DNA from 2 places in the Bradyrhizobium sp. SZCCHNRI1029 genome. Region 1 is predicted to be linked to the other one. Evidence: predicted binding sites of a transcription regulator. Region 1 holds the regulator's gene; the other holds the start of a gene.
The links. The regulator HrcA, encoded in region 1, represses chaperone genes, less so after heat shock. The targets are predictions, from matches to a motif close to GTTAGCACTCNCNNNNNGNGAGTGCTAAC.
Positions count from the first base shown of each region.

Region 2: groES (co-chaperone GroES) is a predicted target of HrcA. The motif match lies at 6,311-6,339, and genes of this name have one in related genera.

Region 1 covers NZ_JAUEUK010000012.1:117,971-127,934, reverse strand. Annotated here, with positions in the region: gene QW861_RS28590 (hypothetical protein) at 225-1,733, shown strand; gene QW861_RS28585 (hypothetical protein) at 1,943-2,878, shown strand; gene grpE (nucleotide exchange factor GrpE) at 3,035-3,655, opposite strand; gene hrcA (heat-inducible transcriptional repressor HrcA) at 3,788-4,876, opposite strand; gene rph (ribonuclease PH) at 5,041-5,754, shown strand; gene rdgB (RdgB/HAM1 family non-canonical purine NTP pyrophosphatase) at 5,751-6,395, shown strand; gene hemW (radical SAM family heme chaperone HemW) at 6,382-7,539, shown strand; gene QW861_RS28555 (penicillin-binding protein activator) at 7,553-8,761, opposite strand; gene rsmI (16S rRNA (cytidine(1402)-2'-O)-methyltransferase) at 9,062-9,964, shown strand, end outside.
Region 2 covers NZ_JAUEUK010000009.1:289,735-299,698, reverse strand. Annotated here, with positions in the region: gene hisG (ATP phosphoribosyltransferase) at 1-549, shown strand, start outside; gene QW861_RS25475 (glycosyltransferase family 2 protein) at 620-1,663, shown strand; gene QW861_RS25470 (ChbG/HpnK family deacetylase) at 1,660-2,502, shown strand; gene QW861_RS25465 (DUF2076 domain-containing protein) at 2,714-3,517, shown strand; gene QW861_RS25460 (L,D-transpeptidase) at 3,607-4,398, opposite strand; gene QW861_RS25455 (protein phosphatase CheZ) at 4,706-5,485, shown strand; gene QW861_RS25450 (hypothetical protein) at 5,598-6,107, opposite strand; gene groES (co-chaperone GroES) at 6,438-6,734, shown strand; gene groL (chaperonin GroEL) at 6,856-8,499, shown strand; gene QW861_RS25435 (hypothetical protein) at 8,640-9,830, shown strand.

The DNA.
Region 1 (9,964 bases):
TCAGAGCGGCCCATCGGGCCCGGCGGCGACGCGGAACGGCGGCTCGGACCGGAGGCGACTGCGCGGGTCCACCTGTCGGCACATCGAACGGCTGGTGCGAAATGCAGGGTGTGCGATCGCCGGCAAGTGCGACAGACCCGGTGCCGCTGATCTGCCCCAACGACCGAAATGCGTTGTTAACCCACGGGCCCTAGCCTGCCGCACTCCTGGGACGGGAATGAGGCATGGTCATCGACACCGATTGGGGCTTTCCGCAACGCGCGCGTGAAGCCGGCCAGGCCACGTTCCCGAGACTGCTGATCTGCGCCATCGTGGTTGCAGCCGCGTGGCTGCGGTACGTCCTTCCCCTCAATGTCGACGTCAGCTGGTGGCTCCTCGTCAGCGAGCGCATGCTCGATGGCCAGCGACTCTACGTCGACATCCTCGAGACGAATCCGCCCATGGCGGGATCGGTCTATCTTCTGGCGGTCGCACTGGCGCGTGCGATCCATCTCAGGCCCGAGCTGGCGACGAATATCCTGATCTTCGCACTGACCGCGGCATCCCTGACGCTGGTGTGGCTGGTGCTGCGGACATCGGCCCTGCGCCATCGGCTCGCGGACGGCCGGCTGGCGGCGTGGACGACCGCCCTGCTCCTGATCGCGCCGATGTATGATTTCGGCCAGCGGGAACATCTGGCCCTGATCACGATATTGCCGGCGATCGCGGTGTATATCCTGCGCGCCGAGGGCGAGCGGGTAGCCCCGACGGCCATCCTCATCGCCGGGCTCAGCGCCGGCCTCACGATGAGCTTCAAGCCCTATTTCGCCTTCAGCGTCGGCTTCTGCATTCTCGCCGCCGCCGCGCAGGCGCGCGACTGGCGCGTGCTGCTCGCGCTGGAGAACTGGATCGCCGCGGCCCTGGTGCTGCTCAACGCGGCGTGCATCTACCTGTTCTTTCCCGAATATTTCACGGTCATCTATCCGCTGGTCCGCGACGTCTATCTGCTTCTGAAGGCGCCCGTACCGACCATCCTCGTCACTCTGCCGATGGGCCTGTGGCTCGCCGCGGCAATCATCGTCCTCCTCCTGCAGCGCCGGCAATACGAGCGCGACGCGGCGTCCTTCACCACGCTGGCCGGATCGCTCGGCTTCCTGGTGTCGTTCGTCGCGCAGCAGAAAGGCTGGGGCTATCACGCCTACCCCATGGTCGCGCTGGCGCTGCTGGCCGCCGGCCTTGCGCTGTCGGCGATCGACAGCAGCCGCGACGCGCGACGCTGGCCGCGTGCCGCCACCGCTCTCGCCGGCGCCGTGCTGTTCGTGCAGACCTGCTTCTGGTTCAATGGCAGCGTCGACGTCCGGCAGATCGAAGCCCAGGTGGCGCGGCTCGGTCCGCACCCGAGCATGCTGGTGCTCAGCGCGGCTGCGGTCATCGGCCACCCCATGGTGCGGACCCTCGATGGCACCTGGATCTCGCGCCAGGAGGCGTTCTGGGTCCGGGAAATCGTTCGCCGCTCGCAACAGGACGGAACCATCGATTCACAGACGGCGCAGAGGCTCGCGCCCTACGTGGAACGCGAACGCGCCGGGATCGTCGCCGACTTCCGGAAACAGCCGCCCGACGTCGTCCTGATCGACAATCAGAACAGCGACTGGGGCGATTGGGCGCGTTCCGACCCCGAACTCAGGGCTCTGCTGGAGCCCTATGTGCTGGTACAGACCGTCGACGGCGTCGAAATCCTGAAGCGCAGCTAGCGCTGGACCATCCTGAATCCGCCTTTCGAGGCGAATTATCCGCGAAATGCGCCCCCGCGGGGGTCCCGCCAATCGCCGCAGGCGATCAAAACCGCGCGCCCGGCCTGTTGCGGGGGGCGTAAAGCCGCTAAAAGCGTGCCCGCCGAAGACCACGCTGGCGAGGATCCCGACCGCCTCGGCACGAGGCCTCGGTCAACGAGGCAATGTTGATGATGATCGTTCGATTTTTCGCCGCGGCCACCCTGCTGATGTCGCTGCTGCACCCCGCATTGGCCGCCGACGCCATATTTCCGCCCGGCGTCCGCATCGGGCTCGCGCCCCTGGTGGGGCTCGCCAAGGCCAAGACGTTCTCCGGCTTCGAAACCGAGGACCAGAGCGTCAAGGTGCTGCTGACCGAACTGCCGGCGGCCGCCTATGGCGAGGTGAAGAATGCGTTTACCGCCAATCCCGCCGGGACCGGCAGCGTCAAGCCGGAGAGCATCGAGACCGCTGCCGGCACCGCCTACTACACGGTGGAGAACGGCCGGGATGGCGCCACGCCAGTGCGGCGCTACTCGATGATCCTGCCCGGCAACGGCTTCTCCGGCTACGTGGCCGTGCAGATCCCGGAGACCGCGAGCCGGATCTATACCGACGATGCCGTGCGCCAGATGTTCGCCTCCGCCGTCGTCCGCAAGGACGTTCCGGTCGACGAGCAGCTCGCGATGATGCCGTTCAAGGTCACCGACCTCTCCGGGTTCAAGACCATCCGCACGCTCGGGCCGGGCGCCCTGATCCTGGCCGATGGCGAAGAGGACAAGGGCTTCGAGGCCGCGCCCTTCGTGGTGATCGGGCTGGTGGCCGGCGTCGCCCCGGAGGCAGGCGACCGCGCGCGCGTCGCGCAGCAGGCGGCCACCACCATTCCGGGCGTCCGCGAAGCGCGCATCACGATGTCCGAGCCGATCCGCATCGACGGCCAGCCGGCCTATGAGACCCGGATCGACGCCACCAGCGGCAAGGACAATACGCCGGTGACGGTGGTGCAGTGGCTGCGCTTCGGCGGGCCGAACACGTTGCGGATCATCGGCAGCGCGCCGCGCGACCAGTGGTCGGCGGCCTTCCCGCGCTTCCGCGCCGTCCGCGACGGCATCCAGCCGAGAGGCTGAGACCAGCCCGGCATCGGACGTCGTGATCACGTTGGCCACTCGCCGTGAGACGGACTACAAAGTCGCGCCGACAAACAAGAAGCCACGGGCATCGTTGCCCGTGGCTTGTTCATTCGATCGACAGGACGGCAGCGGGACGCCTGCCTAGGCTCGCCGTCAGGCGGCGCTGTTCGACTGATCGTTGCTCGCCGCCGGCGCCGCCTTCGCGCCACCCTTGGACACGCCGACCAGCGCGGGGCGCAGCACGCGCTCGCCGATCATGAAGCCGGCCTGCACGACCTGCACCACGGTACCGGACGGCACCGACGGATCCGGGACCTCGTACATCGCCTGCTGGAAGTTGGGGTCGAACTTCTGTCCCGTCGGATCGAACTTCTTGACGCCGTTCTTCTCCAGCGTGTTGAGCAGCGAGCGCTCGGTGAGCTCGACGCCCTCGATCAGCGACTTCAGGCCCGCATCGGCATTGGCGCGTGTCTCGGCCGGCACGGCATCGAGCGCGCGCTGCAGATTGTCGGCGATATCGAGCACGTCACGGGCGAAGCCGGTGATGCCGTACATGCGCGCATCGGCGACTTCACGGGCCGTCCGCTTGCGCAGGTTCTCCATCTCCGCGAGCGTGCGCAGCATCTTGTCGCGCGCGTCGGCCGCCTCCTTGGCAAGGGCCTCGGCCGAGCCGGCCTCAGGATCATCGGGCATGATGTAGGGCTTGGAGACGACGGGTTCGCTGGCCTGCGCCGGGTTTTCCGGATCATTCTTATGCAGGTCGGGATCGGTCATGGACAGACTCGCAAGTTCGGCTGACGGGTTTGGGGGATATGGGGCGGGATATCGTGCTTTGGGCGTCGAAAATCAAGCGCAGCCTGACCATTGCGCCCGGAGGCGCTGTCCGCGGGTGAACCAAGTCACGCGTCAGCCACCCAGCAGCCGGCTGACCAGACGCGCGGCATAATCGACCGTCGGAATCACCCGGGCATAGTTGAGCCGGGTCGGACCGATGACGCCGAGCACGCCGACGATGCGCCCCGTGGCGTCGGAATAGGGCGACACGATCGTCGACGAGCCCGACAGCGAGAACAGCTTGTTCTCCGAGCCGATGAAGATGCGGACACCTTCCGCGCTCTCCGCCCGTCCGAGCAGATCGACGACGCCGCGCTTGGTCTCGAGATCGTCGAACAGCCGCCGGACACGCTCGAGATCTTCGAGCGCATGCAGGTCCTCGAGCAGGTTGGCGTGGCCGCGCACGATGAGCTGCCGCTCGTCGCTGTCCCCTCCGGACCAGCTCGCGACTCCGGCGGCGATCACCTTCTGCGTCAACTGATCGAGCTCGGCACGGTCATGCGCCAGCGCGGTCTCGAGCTCGAGCCGCGCTTCCGCCAGCGTCCGTCCTCTGATGCGGGCATTGAGGAAATTGGACGCCTCGGTCAGCGCCGACGACGGCACGCCCGGCGGCAGGGTCAGGACCCGGTTCTCGACCTGTCCGTCTTCACCGACCAGAACGACGAGCGCGCGCTCGGGCTCGAGCCTGACGAACTCGATGTGCTTCAGGCGGGTGTTGGATTTGGCGGTGAGAACCACGGCAGCGGCACGGGTCAGACCCGACAGCCGGGTCAGCGCTTCGTCCAGCGCCGCTTCGACCGACTGCGCCTGGCCGACGGCCGCGAGCTGGCTCTGGATCGACTGCCGCTCGGCCTCCGTCATGTCACCGACCTGCATCAGGGCGTCGACGAAGAAGCGCAGGCCAGCCTCGGTCGGCAACCGGCCGGCCGAGGTGTGCGGCGCGTAGATCAGGCCGAGCTGCTCGAGATCGGCCATGACGTTGCGCACCGAGGCCGGCGACAGCGGAACCGCGATCAGCCGCGAAATGTTGCGCGAGCCGACCGGTTCGCCGGTCGCCAGATAGCTTTCGACGATCTGCCGGAAGATCTCGCGCGAGCGCTCGTTCAGGTGCGCCAGACCGGCCGGCGGTGTCATCAGGTTGATCGGATCGTGGTGGGCCACCAGATGCACTCCTCCCAGCTGCCTATAATGTGTCCATGCGGCGGCTCGGTGGCAAGCCGGTCGGCGCTCGCGGGCGAAGCCACGATAAACCCTTGCCGCTGCCGGTCCCGGCTCCTACAAGGCCCGTCAAAGTCGGTCTTTCGCGCGCTTTCACGGAGAGAATCATGCGGCCGAGCCGCCGTGCACCGGATGAACTGCGGGCCGTGAGCCTGGAACGCGGCGTCGTCAAATACGCCGAGGGCTCCTGCCTGGTGAAGTTCGGCGACACCCATGTCCTGGTCACCGCCACGCTCGAGGACCGGCTGCCGCCCTGGCTGAAGGGCCAGGGACGCGGCTGGATCACCGCCGAATACGGCATGCTGCCGCGCGCCACGCTGGAACGGACCCGGCGCGAGGCCTCCGCCGGCAAGCAGACCGGCCGCACCGTCGAGATCCAGCGCCTGATCGGCCGCTCGCTGCGCACCGCGATCGACCTGGAAGCGCTCGGCGAGCGCCAGATCACGGTCGATTGCGACGTGCTGCAGGCCGATGGCGGCACGCGCACGGCGTCGATCACCGGCGCCTGGGTGGCGCTGGCCGACTGCATCAAGTGGATGAAATCGCGCAACATGATCAAGACCGAGGTGCTGCGCGCCAACGTCGCCGCAATCTCCTGCGGCATCTACAACGGCACGCCGGTGCTGGATCTCGACTACGCCGAGGACTCCGAGGCCGAGACCGACGCCAATTTCGTCATGACCGGCGACGGCCGCATCATCGAGGTGCAGGGCACGGCGGAGAAGACGCCGTTCACCGAGGCCGAATTCCTGGCGCTGATGGCGCTCGCCCGCAAGGGCGTCGCGCGGCTGGTCGACCTGCAGAAGATGGCGGTCGCGTGAGCAGCCCGCACCGCAAGCTCACCGGTCGCATCATCATTGCGACCCACAATCCCGGCAAGCTTGCCGAGATGCGCGAGCTGCTCGCTCCCCATGGCGTCGAGGCGGTGTCGGCCGGCGATCTCGGCCTGGACGAGCCGGATGAGACCGGCGAGACCTTCCAGGCCAACGCCCGCATCAAGGCGGTCGCCGCGGCCAGAGCCGCGCAGCTTCCTGCCTTTGCCGACGATTCCGGCATCGTGGTTCATGCGCTCGATGGGGCGCCGGGGATCTATTCGGCGCGCTGGGCAGGACCGGACAAGGATTTCGCCGGCGCGATGACGCGCATCGAGCGCCTCCTGCAGGAGCGGGACGCGACTGGTGCCGACAAGCGTAGCGCCCATTTCGTCTCGGCGCTGTGCGTGGCGTGGCCGGACGGTCACGTCGAGGAGGTCGAGGCGCGGGTCGACGGCACCCTGGTCTGGCCGCCGCGTGGCACGGCGGGCTTCGGCTACGACCCGATGTTCCTGCCCGAGGGCCACGACCGGACCTTCGGCGAGATGACCAGCATCGAGAAACATGGCCTGCCGCCGCTCGGGCTCGGCCTGTCGCACCGGGCGCGCGCCTTCGTGAAACTCGCGGAGATCTGTCTTGAGCAGCGCTGACAGCGAAGCGTTCGGCGTCTATGTGCACTGGCCGTTCTGCCTGTCGAAATGTCCGTATTGCGACTTCAACAGCCACGTCCGGCATGCCGCCATCGATCAGGACCGCTTCGCCCGCGCCTTTGCGCAGGAGATCGCGACCACGGCCGCCCGCATTGGGCCGCGCACCGTCACGTCGATCTTTCTCGGCGGCGGCACCCCGTCGCTGATGCAGCCGCAGACGGTCGGCGCCATTCTCGACGCGATCGGCCGGCACTGGCACGTCGCTGGCGATGTCGAGGTGTCGCTCGAAGCCAACCCGACCAGCGTCGAGGCGACCCGCTTTGCCGGCTATCGCGCCGCCGGCGTCAACCGGGTCTCGCTCGGCGTCCAGGCGATGGACGATGCGTCGCTCAAGATGCTCGGCCGCCTGCACACCGCCGAAGAGGCGATGAAGGCGGTGGCGATCGCGCGTAATGCGTTCGAGCGCTATTCGTTCGATCTGATCTACGCGCGGCCCGACCAGACGCCGGCGATGTGGACCGAGGAGCTGACGCGGGCGATCGGCGAGGCGGCTGAGCATTTGTCGCTGTATCAACTGACCATCGAGGAAGGCACGCCGTTCTTCGGCCTGCACGCCGCAGGCAAGCTGAAGACGCCGGACGAAGGCCTGGCGCGCACCTTGTACGACGTCACGCAGGAGATCTGTGGCCGTCACGGACTGCCGGCCTATGAGATTTCCAATCACGCCCGGCCCGGCGCGGAGTGCCGGCACAACCTCGTCTACTGGCGCGGCCACGAATATGCCGGCATCGGCCCCGGCGCCCATGGTCGTCTCGACATCGACGGTATCCGACACGCGACCGCGACCGACAAGCGGCCGGAGGCCTGGCTGATGCGGGTCGAGTCCAACGGTCATGGTGTCATGACCGACGACGAGCTCAACCGCGAGGAGCGCGCCGACGAATTCCTGCTGATGGGGCTGCGACTGGCCGAGGGCATCGACCCGCAGCGCTACGCAAGGATCTCCGGCCGCACGCTCGATCCGCGCCGCATCGCGCTGCTGCGCGAGGAGGGCGCGATCGCGGTCGATCCGGACGGGCGGCTGCGCGTGACCCAGGACGGCTTTCCGGTGCTCGACGCGGTCGTCGCCGACCTCGCCGCCTGAGAAGTGCTGCGACTCAGGTCGCGCTGAAGCTCTTCGGCGCGCCGGCGACCGCCTGTCCGCCACCCGAACCGACGCGCATCACCGCAAGCCCGCGCTCATTGGTGCCGTCGCTGCGGAACCGGAACAGCCCGTCGATGCCGGCGAAGCCGGATGCATTGGTCAGGACATCGGGCGCGAAACGCTGGTTGCCCTGGGTGCGCGCCAGCGCGGCCACGAGCGCCACCGCATCATAAGCGAGGGTCGCCGTACGCACGGGATCGCCGCCGAATCGCGTCCGGTAGCGGCCGGCAAAGGCGCGGAAGCCGGAGGGATCCGGCGCGGCATAGAGGCCGCCCTGCAGGCTGGCGCTGGCATAGACGCGCGGATTGTCCCACAGCCCTGTGCCGAGCAACTGGATGTTGCGCAGATTGGCGCCGGCAGCGGTCAGCGCATCGGCCGTCGCCGCGACCGATTCGCCGTCATCGGCCAGCAGCAGCGCATCGGCGCCGCCGAGCGCCTGCGCCACCGTGCGCGCAGGCCCAGTGCGGTCGCCGGAATATTTCTCGAATGCCACGATGCGTCCGCCGCGGCGGCTGACCGCGGTCTTGAACGCCCCCTCGACGACGGTGCCGTAGGCATTGTCGGGCAGCAGCGCCGCGAACGAGCGTTTGCCGACGCTGGCGGAATATTCGACGATGCGGCTGGCATCGGACTCCGGCAGGAAGCTGAGCAGATAGACGCCGCGCCCCGCCACACTCGAATCGGTCGAGAAGGCGATGACCGAGATGTTGCGCGCGCGCGCCACCTGGGCCGTCGCCGGCACCGAGCCCGCGAACAGGGGGCCGAGGATGATCTCGGCGCCTTCGTCGCAGGCCTGTTGCGCGCCCTGCTGCGCCCCTTGCGGGCTGCCGGCGTCGTCCTTGATCAGGAGCTGGATGTTGGGGTTCTGAAACTCGGCCAGCGCCATCTCGGCGGCGTTCTTCATCGATTGCGCGGCGACGCCGGCATTGCCCGACGCCGACAGCGGCAGAATCAGCCCGACCTTGACCTGGCCGTTGCCGGCCACCGCCGGCTGCTGCGGCGGTCCCGCCGGCGCGGTCGGCTGCTCGAACGGATTGAAGCCCTGCTGGACGTTGGAGCACGCCGACAGCAGCGGCGCGCCGACAATCAGGCCCAGCGCCGTTCGCCGGGCGACCCCATGGGGTCCCGGACCGAGAGAGTTGGGATGACGCGGGCCCACCATGGCATCTCTTCGTTCGGCCGAGTCCGGCCAGAAGTTCCCCAAACGCACGTCCCGCAGGCCGTGCAGATTCACTCATATTGTCGACGAATAGTTAAGCAAAACAAAAGGCTGTCAGCGCCACACAGCCGATCAATTCGACGTTTTGCACGGCCTATCCCCTGCTCGTACACACCCTCATCGAGGTGCAGCTTCGAACTTGAAGCTGCGATGAACGGCCCCCCCGTGCCGATCGGCACTTCAAAATCGCTGCGCGGCTGTTCCCCTGTGGCAATCCCGCGGCAGGCCCTTTAAATTACCTCGATGGGCGCGAAGGCAATCCCCAAGACGTCGCCGGATGACGGCAAATCTTCCACCACGTCGACCTATCTGGTGGCGGGGCAGATCGTTGCGGCGCCCAAGGCGCGGCCTGGATTGCATCTGGTGGCGACCCCGATCGGCAATCTCGGCGACATCACGCTGCGCGCGCTGGAAACCCTGGCCGGCGCCGACCTCATCTTGTGCGAGGACACGCGAATCACCCGGCGCCTGACCGAGCGCTACGGCCTCAGCGCGGAACTCGCAGCCTATCATGAGCACAATGCCGAAGCCGTCAGACCCAGGATCCTGCAGCGCCTCGCCGAAGGCGCGGCCATCGCGCTGGTGTCCGACGCCGGCACGCCGCTGATCTCCGATCCCGGCTACAAGCTGGTGCGCGAGGCGTGTGAGGCCGGGCATGTTGTCACCGCGCTGCCGGGACCTTCCGCCGTGCTCGCGGCGCTCAGCGTGGCCGCGCTTCCGACCGACCGCTTCTTCTTCGAGGGGTTCCTGCCGGCCAGGCAGCAGGCGCGGCGTACGCGGCTGTCCGAGCTCGCGCGGATCGACGCGACGCTGGTCCTGTTCGAAGCCGGCAACCGGGTGCAGGAGACGCTGGCCGACCTCGCCGATGCCATGGCGGGACGTCAGGCCGCGATCTGCCGCGAGCTCACCAAGCTGCACGAGGAGGTGCTGCGCGGCGCCATCGGCGATCTCGCTGCGGAGGCCGGCGATCTCGAAACGCGCGGCGAGTTCGTGCTGGTGATCGGTCCGCCGCCGCGCGGCGCCGGGGTGCTGACGCCGGATGCGCTCGACGCCGTGTTGAAGGATCTGCTGCAGCGATCGAGCGTCAAGGATGCCGTGATGCATGCCGTCGAGCTGTCCGGCCGGCCGCGCCGCGAAGTCTATGCG
Region 2 (9,964 bases), on a different contig from region 1:
ACGCGCAGCTTCTTCGCCGCCCACGGCATCGTCGATTACCGCATCGTCGAGAGCGCCGGCGCCACCGAGGGCGCGCCCGCGGTCGGCACGGCCGAGCTGATCGTCGACATCACCAGCACCGGCTCGACGCTCGCCGCCAACGGGCTGAAGGTGCTGGACGACGGCGTGATCCTGCGCAGCCAGGCCAACCTGGTCGCCTCGCGCGACGCCGACTGGTCGGAGGGTCCGCGCGAGAGCGCCCGGATCATTCTCGACCACATCCATGCCCGCGCCCGCGCCAGCAAATACCGCGAGGTCCGCACCCGCTTCAAAGGGTGCGACGCAGCAATGCTGACCGAGGCGCACAACCGTTTCGGCGTCGTGGCGCCGTTCGGCGGCCCGACCTCGTCCGGCATGCTCACCCTGCACTGCCCGCCGGCGCAGATCTACGCGCTCGGCAGCTTTCTGCGCACGCATGGTGCCGAGACCGTCTCGGTCGCCTCGCTCGACTACGTGCTCGACCGCGAGAATCCGCTGTTTGCCCGCCTCGAGGCCTTCCTGCGATCATAAATCGCCGTTCATCGTAGCGACAGGTGAGCGCGACTACCATATGTTGGTAGGAGAACGAGGACTCTGAGCGATGCTGGGAACTGACGTGTCCGACCTGACCACGACCGCGGCCGACGCCGCGTCGCAGGGACTGTCGATCGTTATCCCCGTCTATAACGAGGGCGCGGGACTGACGGCGCTGCACGAGCGGCTGAACAATCTCGCACGCACCCTGCGTCAGCGCTTCGGTCTCGCCTGTGAGCTCGTTTATGTCGACGATGGCAGCCGCGACAACACGCTCGCGATTGCCCGGACCCTGCAGGCCGATGCGCTCGATGTGCAGGTCGTGTCGCTGTCGCGCAATTTCGGCAAGGAGGCCGCGCTGATGGCCGGCCTCGATCATGCCCGGCGCGGCGCGGTGCTGTTCATGGACGGCGACGGCCAGCATCCGCCGGCCCTGGTCGAGCAACTCGTCACGCACTGGATCAAGGACGGCTACGACGTCGTCTATACCGCCAAGGCGCATCGCGACAACGAGCCGTTCCTGCGCCGGGTCGCCGTTCACGGCTTCTACGCGCTCATCAACTGGGGGGCGCGGCAGAAGATTCCGGAGGATGCCGGCGACTTCCGCCTGCTCTCGCCGCGCGCGGTGGCCGCGCTACGGCAGCTGCCCGAGCGCAACCGCTTCTTCAAGGGCCTGGCGAGCTGGATCGGCTTCCGTCAGATCCGCGTCGACTATGAGCCAGCGGCCCGCGCCCATGGCGTCACAACCTTCAACCTGACCGGCCTGCTAGGCCTGTCGATCGAAGGTCTCACCTCGTTCTCGGTCGCGCCCTTGCGCTTCGCCAGTCTGCTCGGAATCCTGCTGGCCTCGGCCGCGTTCCTGTTCGGCCTCTCGATCCTCTGGGAGACCTTCACAACCGGCAAATCGGTGCCTGGCTATCCCTCGCTGATGGTCGGCCTGATGACGATCGGCGGCGTGCAGCTGATCATGATCGGCATCATGGGCGAGTATATCGGCAAGATCCTGTCCGAGCTGAAAGCGCGTCCGATCTACTTCGTCGCCGAGCACAGCGAGAAGCGTGCAGCGCTCGATGCGCGGAGCGACGGCGCCGAGAGGAACGCCGCCGAATGAACGCGACGCCGCACCGGCGCATCTGGCTGTGCGCCGATGACTATGGCATCAGCCCCGGGGTCAACAGCGCCATCCGCGACCTGATCGCGCGCGGTCGGCTGAACGCCACCTCGGTGATGACCGTGGGCGCCGCGATCGGGCGCGACGAGGTGACGGAGCTGACCAAGGTCGCGTCCGACAGCCCGCGCTGCGCCATCGGCCTGCATGTCACGCTGACCGCGCCGTTCCGGCCCCTCACCATGCACTTCCGCCCGTCGGAGGGCGGCATGTTCCTGCCCTTTCCCAAGCTGCTGCGCGCCGGATTGTCCCGCCGGCTCGATCCCGAGCTGATCCGCGCCGAGGTGCTGGTGCAGCTTGCGGCGTTCGGCGAGCTGTTCGGCCGCGCCCCGGATTTCGTCGACGGCCATCAGCATGCCCAGCTCTATCCGCAGGTGCGCGAGGGCTTCCTCGCCGCGGTCAAGGAAGCCGCGCCGGCGGCCTGGGTGCGTCAGGGGGGGCGGAACGTGCCGCTGATGCAGCGGCTGACGGCACCGAAGGCGCTGCTGCTGGACGTCCTGAGCGCCCAATTCCGCCGTCATGCCAAGCGGGCCGAGATCGCCTTCAATCCTGCCTTCGCCGGCGCCTACGACTTCAGCAAGACCTCGGATTTCGCCACGTTGATGGACGGCTTCCTGGACGAGCTGCCCGAGGACGGGCTGGTGATGTGCCACCCCGGCTTCGTCGACGACGTCCTGATCGAGCTCGATCCTTTGACCGTCCAGCGCGTGCACGAGCACGCCTATCTCGCCGGCGAGCATTTTCCAGCGCTGCTCGACCGCCGGCGGATGACGCTGGCCTGAACGGATCTTGCGGGTCTGCGACGAACAAAAGGCCGCCCGGCTGCGTTCCTCCTGTAGTGCGGGCAACATCGAGGTCCAAAACGCTGCGCAAGCCCGAGAGACGCTGTGTCGCATACGGAAATTTAATCCGCGCCCCGGCTGGCCGGGCCACAAAGTCCCCCTAAATCTTGCCCGCGCTTGGCCGGAACAAGGCAAGCGGCAGGAGAACGACATGACACCGCAAGAACGCCAACTCATCGACGATCTGTTCGACCGGCTTGCCAAGTTGGAGAGTGCACCGCGTGATCCGGAGGCCGCCGCCGCCATCGCCCAGGCGCTGCAGCGGGCTCCCAATGCCGTCTACGCGCTGGTGCAGACGGTGCTGGTGCAGGACGAAGCCTTGAAGCGCGCCAATGCCCGCATCGAGGAGCTGCAGCACGCCCAGGCCCCGCAGCAGGCCCAGTCCGGCGGCTTCCTCGATTCGATGCGCGACAGCATCTTCGGCTCGGGCAGCCGCGGTTCGGTCCCCAACGTGCCGCCGCCGTCGCAGAGCCGACCGGTCTGGAACAGCGGTCAGGCGATGCCCCCGGGCTACCAGGGCCAGCCCGGCTATCCCGGTCAGCCCGGCCCTTACGATCAGGGCGGCTTCGGCCAGCCGCGTGGCGGCATGTTCGGCGGTGGAGGCGGCTCGTTCCTCGGAACGGCGGCGGCCGCTGCGGCGGGCATGGTCGGCGGCTCGCTGCTGCTCGGCGGCATCCGCTCGATGATGGGCGGCGGGTCGCATCAGGCGTTCGGTGACACCACGATCATCGAGGAGCGCGGCGGTGGTGCCGGCCCGTGGAGCGGCGACCAGTCCAGCGGCTCGCTGGCGCGCGACGCCGGTCTCGACGACATCGGCCGCTCGGGCGGCGACGGCGGGCGTGCCGGCCTGTTCGACCAGGCGAACTATGACGACAGCGGCAATGACAACGACGCAGCCGACTTCGATGCCGATGACGGCTATGGCGACGACGACGGTGGCAGCGACTACGCTTGATGCTCCCGGGTCGCAGCGAACTGAAGAATGCGAAAGGCCGCCCCCACGGGCGGCCTTTTTCAGTTGCGGATGTCGTGCAGCGGCGGTCGTCAGAGCACGATGACCCGAGCCCCGACGTTCACGCGGCCATAGAGGTCGATGACATCCTCGTTGCGCATCCGGATACAGCCTGACGAAACGTTGGTGCCGATCGTCCATGGCTCGTTCGAACCGTGGATCCGATACAGCGACGAGCCGAGATACATCGCGCGTGCGCCGAGCGGGTTCTGCGGTCCGCCCTCCATGTGCCGCGGCAGGTCGGGCCGGCGCGCGAGCATTTCCGGCGGCGGCGTCCAGTCCGGCCATTCGCGCTTGGCCGAGATCGTCTTCACGCCCGACCAGGTGAAGCCGGGGCGGCCGACGCCGATGCCATAGCGGAGCGCCCTGCCCTCGCCCTGAACCAGATAGAGGAACTTGTTCGGCGTATCGATGACGATCGTGCCCGGCCGTTCTTTGCCGTCGTAGTCAACGATCTGTTTCTCGTATTTCGGATCGAGCGGCCGCTGCGTCTGCTCATAGGCCTCCTCATCCGGTACTCCCTGCTGCGGGACCATGCCCGGCGCCAGCCGCTGCGGCTCGTAGTAGGACGGCTGCTGCTGGTACATCGGCTGTCCCGGCCGAGGCATGCCGCGGCCGCCTTGCGGATCGCCGAACAGGAATTCGATGAAGCCACCACCCATGCGCGAGCGTTCGACATAAGCGGCGCGCACCGGCGCGGACTGCTGCGGCGGCCCGCTGTAAATCACGGTCGGCTGCTGAAATCCCTGGGCCGCAGCCCGATCCAGACCTGAATGGAATGCGCATGCGCCGGCCAGCAGCGCTATGGAGAATGATTTGAACATCGACGTACTCTGTACTGTTTCGTCTGGAGACTGTTCGTCGCGCGAGGCGGCAACGCCGCCGCGTATCGTCAATAAAGAGCAAAACCCGATCGCTTTGGTAAACGCGGGAGGCGCCGGGATTCACCATCGCTGCATACGTCGGCGGTTTTGATCGCTAGCGTTTATTTTGCGTGAAGGCCGGCGGAGCATGGTTAATAGTTGACGCACGATGCACGCCAGCGTTGCCCAACGGCGGTTCCTGGCGTGAACGCGATGTTAAATAGCCTCTGCGTAGAACTGATCCGAGCAAAAGGTCAGGGATACTATCATGGCTGTTCGCAAGCGTTTCCGTATCGAAGAAGCAATCGTCGGCCATATGCCGGAGCCTGAATTCGTGGGCGGCGAGATCGGCCCCAACCACAAGGAAATCATGGACGAGCTGCGCGCGATCCGCTCCCAGATGGCCAATGCGATCCGAAGCGGCGGCAGCAACACGGCGAACGCCGCCATCGAAGAGTCCGCCGCACGCGAGGTCGCCGAAGCGCGCGCGCTGCTCGAGACCTATCGCGCCCAGATCGAGCAGTGCGAAAAGCTCAAGGTCGAGCTCGACCTGATCCACGACGCGATCAACCGCACCAAGGGCGAGATCGCGACCCTCCATGCCAAGAGCTTCAACGGCGAGGAGATGGCCAAGGTCAACGGCGAGCTCGGCGCGGTCGTCGGCGGCACCGAGCAGGCGACGCAGCAGATCCTGGAAGCCGCGGAGGCGATCGACCAGGCCGCCAGCGCGCTGTCCAAGGTGGACTCGGCCGACCAGCAGAAGATCCTGAGCGAAGAGATCCAGGAGCGCGTGGTCTCGATCTTCGAGGCCTGCAACTTCCAGGACCTGACCGGCCAGCGCATCAACAAGGTCATGACCACGATGAAGTTCATCGAGCACCACATCGTGGTGATGATGGACATCTGGGGCGGCGTCGACGCCATCAAGGCGCATACGCCGCCGATCGTCGACCACCGCGAGGGCGACGCCCGGCTGCTGAACGGCCCGAAGGCGGAAGGCGACGTCGGCCACGCTTCGCAGGACGACATCGACGCGATGTTCAACTGACCTCGGCCAGTCCCAGCGACCGCTCCAGGCAACGTCACCATACAGGAACGCCGGCGCTATCGCCGGCGTTTTTCGTTCGACTCTCGACCTTTGCGGGATGTTCGCCCGGATCTCAGGCGCGCGGTCCGCAGCGGACGTAGACCATCGTCTGGTAACGGGTCGCCGCATCCTTGTCGACGAAGCGGGTGATCAGCACACGGCCGTCGAAGGAGACGACCTCGCGGTCCTGCTCGCCGCCGGGCGGTCCGGCCGGGCCGATGTAGTTCTTGCCGCTGGCCGATCCCTTCAAGCGCAGTTCCTGAGGAGTCGCCTGGTCGGCCAGGTGCATCACGACACCACCGGACGTGCCTGCCCCGATGACGTAGGGCTGTTTGCACTGCGCCAAAGCCATCTTTTCGGTGCGCGGGCGGTCATTCGGGTTGTTGTAGGCGGCAAGCCCCCATTTGCCCACGAGATCCTCGGCGCGAATCGTGGCCGGCACCTCGGGCTCGACCGGCGCCTCGGTCTGCTGCATGGGGGTCGACGGCGACAGGCTGAAGCCCGTGCACGCTCCCAGAAGCATCGTGAGCGCCGACGCGATCGCGAGATTGGCAACCGGCCGCGCGCACCGTGAACTCGTCATGGCATCCCCTTAGGAACAAGATCATGGCTGCCCCGTCCGGCAACCAAGCGCAAAACGCTCGTCAGAGCAATGACGTCGGATGACGACGCCGCTCCACTAACATGTCTGGCCCGGGACAACATCCCCTAACAGCCTCAAGAACGGCTTAACGGCTGGCCGTTGCTTGACAGGAACAGCCGCAAGCCATATTTCCCCGAGCGGTCTTTAGCACTCGGAGGGCGGGATTGCTAAGGCTGCGAGCCAGTTGGCGCCAAGTGGGCGTTCAATGTGGCCGCATTCAGATTTCCTCCGACAGCAACACTTATCCAAGCACCCCAAAAGGGATCCGTCATGGCCAAATCGAAGTTTCGTCCCCTGCACGACCGCGTCGTGGTTAAGCGCATCGACGCCGAAGAGAAGACCAAGGGCGGCATCATCATTCCCGACAGCGCCAAGGAAAAGCCCTCGCAGGGCGAAGTCGTCGCCGTCGGCCCGGGCGGCCGCGACGAGAGCGGCAAGCTGATCCCGATCGACGTCAAGGTCGGCGACCGCGTGCTGTTCGGCAAGTGGTCCGGCACCGAGGTCAAGCTGGACGGCGAGGAACTCCTGATCATGAAGGAGTCCGACATCATGGGCGTCGTCGCCTGATCCCGACCTGTCGGGGGCGGCGATCAGCCGCCCCGGGCGAAAATGCTCTGCAACCTCGTTCCGGCGACAGACGGGCGATCACGCCCCTCGCCGTCGAGGTCTACTCCAGGAGAATTCTGAAATGGCAGCCAAGGACGTCAAATTCGCCGGCGACGCACGCGACCGCATGCTGCGCGGCGTCGACATTCTCGCCAACGCCGTCAAGGTGACGCTCGGCCCGAAGGGCCGCAATGTCGTCATCGAGAAGAGCTTCGGCGCTCCGCGCATCACCAAGGACGGCGTCACCGTCGCCAAGGAGATCGAGCTGGAGGACAAGTTCGAGAACATGGGCGCGCAGATGCTGCGCGAGGTCGCCTCCAAGACCAACGACACCGCCGGTGACGGCACCACCACCGCGACCGTGCTGGCCCAGGCCATCGTGCGCGAGGGCGCCAAGGCGGTTGCCGCCGGCATGAACCCGATGGACCTCAAGCGCGGCATCGACATCGCGGTGGCCGCCGTGATCAAGGACATCGAGAAGCGCGCCAAGCCGGTCGCCTCGTCCTCCGAGGTCGCCCAGGTCGGCACCATCTCCGCCAACGGCGACGCCGCGATCGGCAAGATGATCGCCCAGGCGATGCAGAAGGTCGGCAACGAGGGCGTCATCACGGTCGAGGAGAACAAGTCGCTCGATACCGAGGTCGACATCGTCGAAGGCATGAAGTTCGACCGGGGCTATCTCTCGCCCTACTTCGTCACCAATGCCGAGAAGATGACCGCCGAGCTGGACGACGTCTACGTGCTCCTGCACGAGAAGAAGCTGTCGGGCCTGCAGGCCATGCTGCCGGTGCTCGAAGCCGTGGTGCAGTCGGGCCGCCCGCTGCTGATCATCGCCGAGGACGTCGAGGGCGAAGCGCTGGCGACGCTGGTCGTCAACCGCCTGCGCGGCGGACTCAAGGTCGCCGCCGTCAAGGCGCCGGGCTTCGGTGATCGCCGCAAGGCCATGCTCGAGGACATCGCGATCCTGACCGGTGGTCAGCTGATCTCGGAAGATCTCGGCATGAAGCTCGAGAACGTCACGATCAAGATGCTCGGCCGCGCCAAGAAGGTCGTGATCGACAAGGAGAACACCACGATCGTCAACGGCGCCGGCAAGAAGGCCGACATCGAGTCGCGCGTCGGCCAGATCAAGGCGCAGATCGAGGAGACCACCTCGGACTACGACCGTGAGAAGCTGCAGGAGCGTCTGGCCAAGCTCGCCGGCGGCGTCGCGGTGATCCGCGTCGGCGGCGCGACCGAGATCGAGGTCAAGGAGAAGAAGGACCGCGTCGAGGACGCCCTCAACGCGACCCGCGCTGCGGTGCAGGAGGGCATCGTCCCTGGTGGCGGCGTGGCGCTGCTGCGCGCCAAGAAGGCCGTCGGCCGCATCACCAACGCCAATTCGGACGTCCAGGCCGGCATCAACATCGTGCTGAAGGCGCTCGAGGCTCCGATTCGCCAGATCTCCGAGAACGCCGGCGTCGAAGGCTCGATCGTGGTCGGCAAGATCCTGGACGAGAAGTCCGAGACGTTCGGCTTCGACGCGCAGACCGAGGATTATGTCGATATGGTCGCCAAGGGCATCATCGACCCGGCCAAGGTGGTCCGCACCGCGCTGCAGGACGCCTCGTCGGTCGCAGGCCTCCTGGTCACCACCGAGGCCATGGTCGCCGAGCTGCCGAAGGATGCTGCTCCGGCGATGCCGGCCGGCGGCGGCATGGGTGGCATGGGCGGCATGGGCTTCTGAGCCCTGCTTTCGACATCTCACATTCAGGAAGGCCGCCTCCGGGCGGCCTTCTTTTTGGCCGAGTGTCCGCACCGGGGGTGCAGCGACCGCAAATCGGCGCTACAGCTTAAGGCCGATTCTGCCCCCACAAGGATTTTCAGATGCGCGCGATTTTGCTTGCGCTGGCCGTGATTGCAGCGGCCGCGCCGGAACTCGGTTGGGCCCAGAGCAAGAGCGGGACCAAGGCCCCCGCCAACGAGACTCGGTATTTCACCGCGATCGACGGCCTGATGGACGGCAATGCCGACGTGATCCTGAAGGAGACGCGCCAGGGCAAAACCGTCACCGCCGCCACGCTCGACGTCTGCTATCCCGTCGCAAAGAATTCGGATCGCAAGGACCGCTTCGTGGTCAGCCTCACCGTCAATGGCCAGACCTTGACCGGTGCGACCCAGAGCAACGGCGCCAAGGAGCCGGTCACGGTGAAGCTGAATCGCAAGCCGACCGGCGACACGTTCGAGTTCCGCGGACAGATCGCGATCGGCAAGACCGTCACCGAGGTGGCGTCGACCGACAATTCCGACGTCAGCGAGAAGGAGTTCCAGGAGAGCCAGTCGAGCGACGACGGCATCAGCGCCCAGCCGAAGGACTTCACTGACGTCTCGCCCGAGGCGATCTCGGTCCGGCTCAAGCTAGACGCGGTGACCGACTTCCTCAAGAGCCTGAAGGGCGAGAACGTCGAAGTTTCGCTGTCGAGCCTCATCGTGAGCTGCGACGCACTGCGCGCGGGCGAGCAGACCATCAGCATGACCGTCGACCCCGAACGAGCCGGCGCGCTGATCGCGAAGGCGCGGACCATGAACGGCGTCGTCACTGCCGGCTGGACCGCCGGCACGGTCGAGATGGACCGCACCATCCGCTTTGCGGCGGCCGACTGGCGCGACGGTGACAAGATCAACAAGGACAAGCTGGCGGGCGCCATCTCCGACGTGCTGGCCAAGACCTACAATGCCAAGCCGACGAGTGCGGCGTGGAATCCGGTCAGCGGCAAGCTGAAGCTGACGTTGAAGCGGCCGAGCCAGCTGATGCCGGCGCTCGAGCTGACCGACGTCATCGAGGTCACCGGCCTCGTCTCGGCGGACAAGCCGGGCGGCGCCGACGCGCTGATGCTCTGGATCAGCAGCCCGACGACGACCACCATCGATGAGGCCTCGAGCGCCAAGCTGATCCTGTCGGACGAATCCTCGGGCGACGAGGAAGGCGACACGCGGGATGATGGCGGCGCCATCGACGAGCTGGCGAAGGCCTTCAAGGCCAAGCGCTGGGATGCGGACAACTCGGTCTGGAAGTAAGGCGAGCCATGACGGCATGGCGCCGCGATCTCAGATGCCACCCTCCCCTGGAGGGGGAGGGTCGATCGCGCGCGAAGCGGGCGAGCGGGGTGGGGTGACGCCGCGGGCACCGGTGCACGTGGAGAGATCACCCC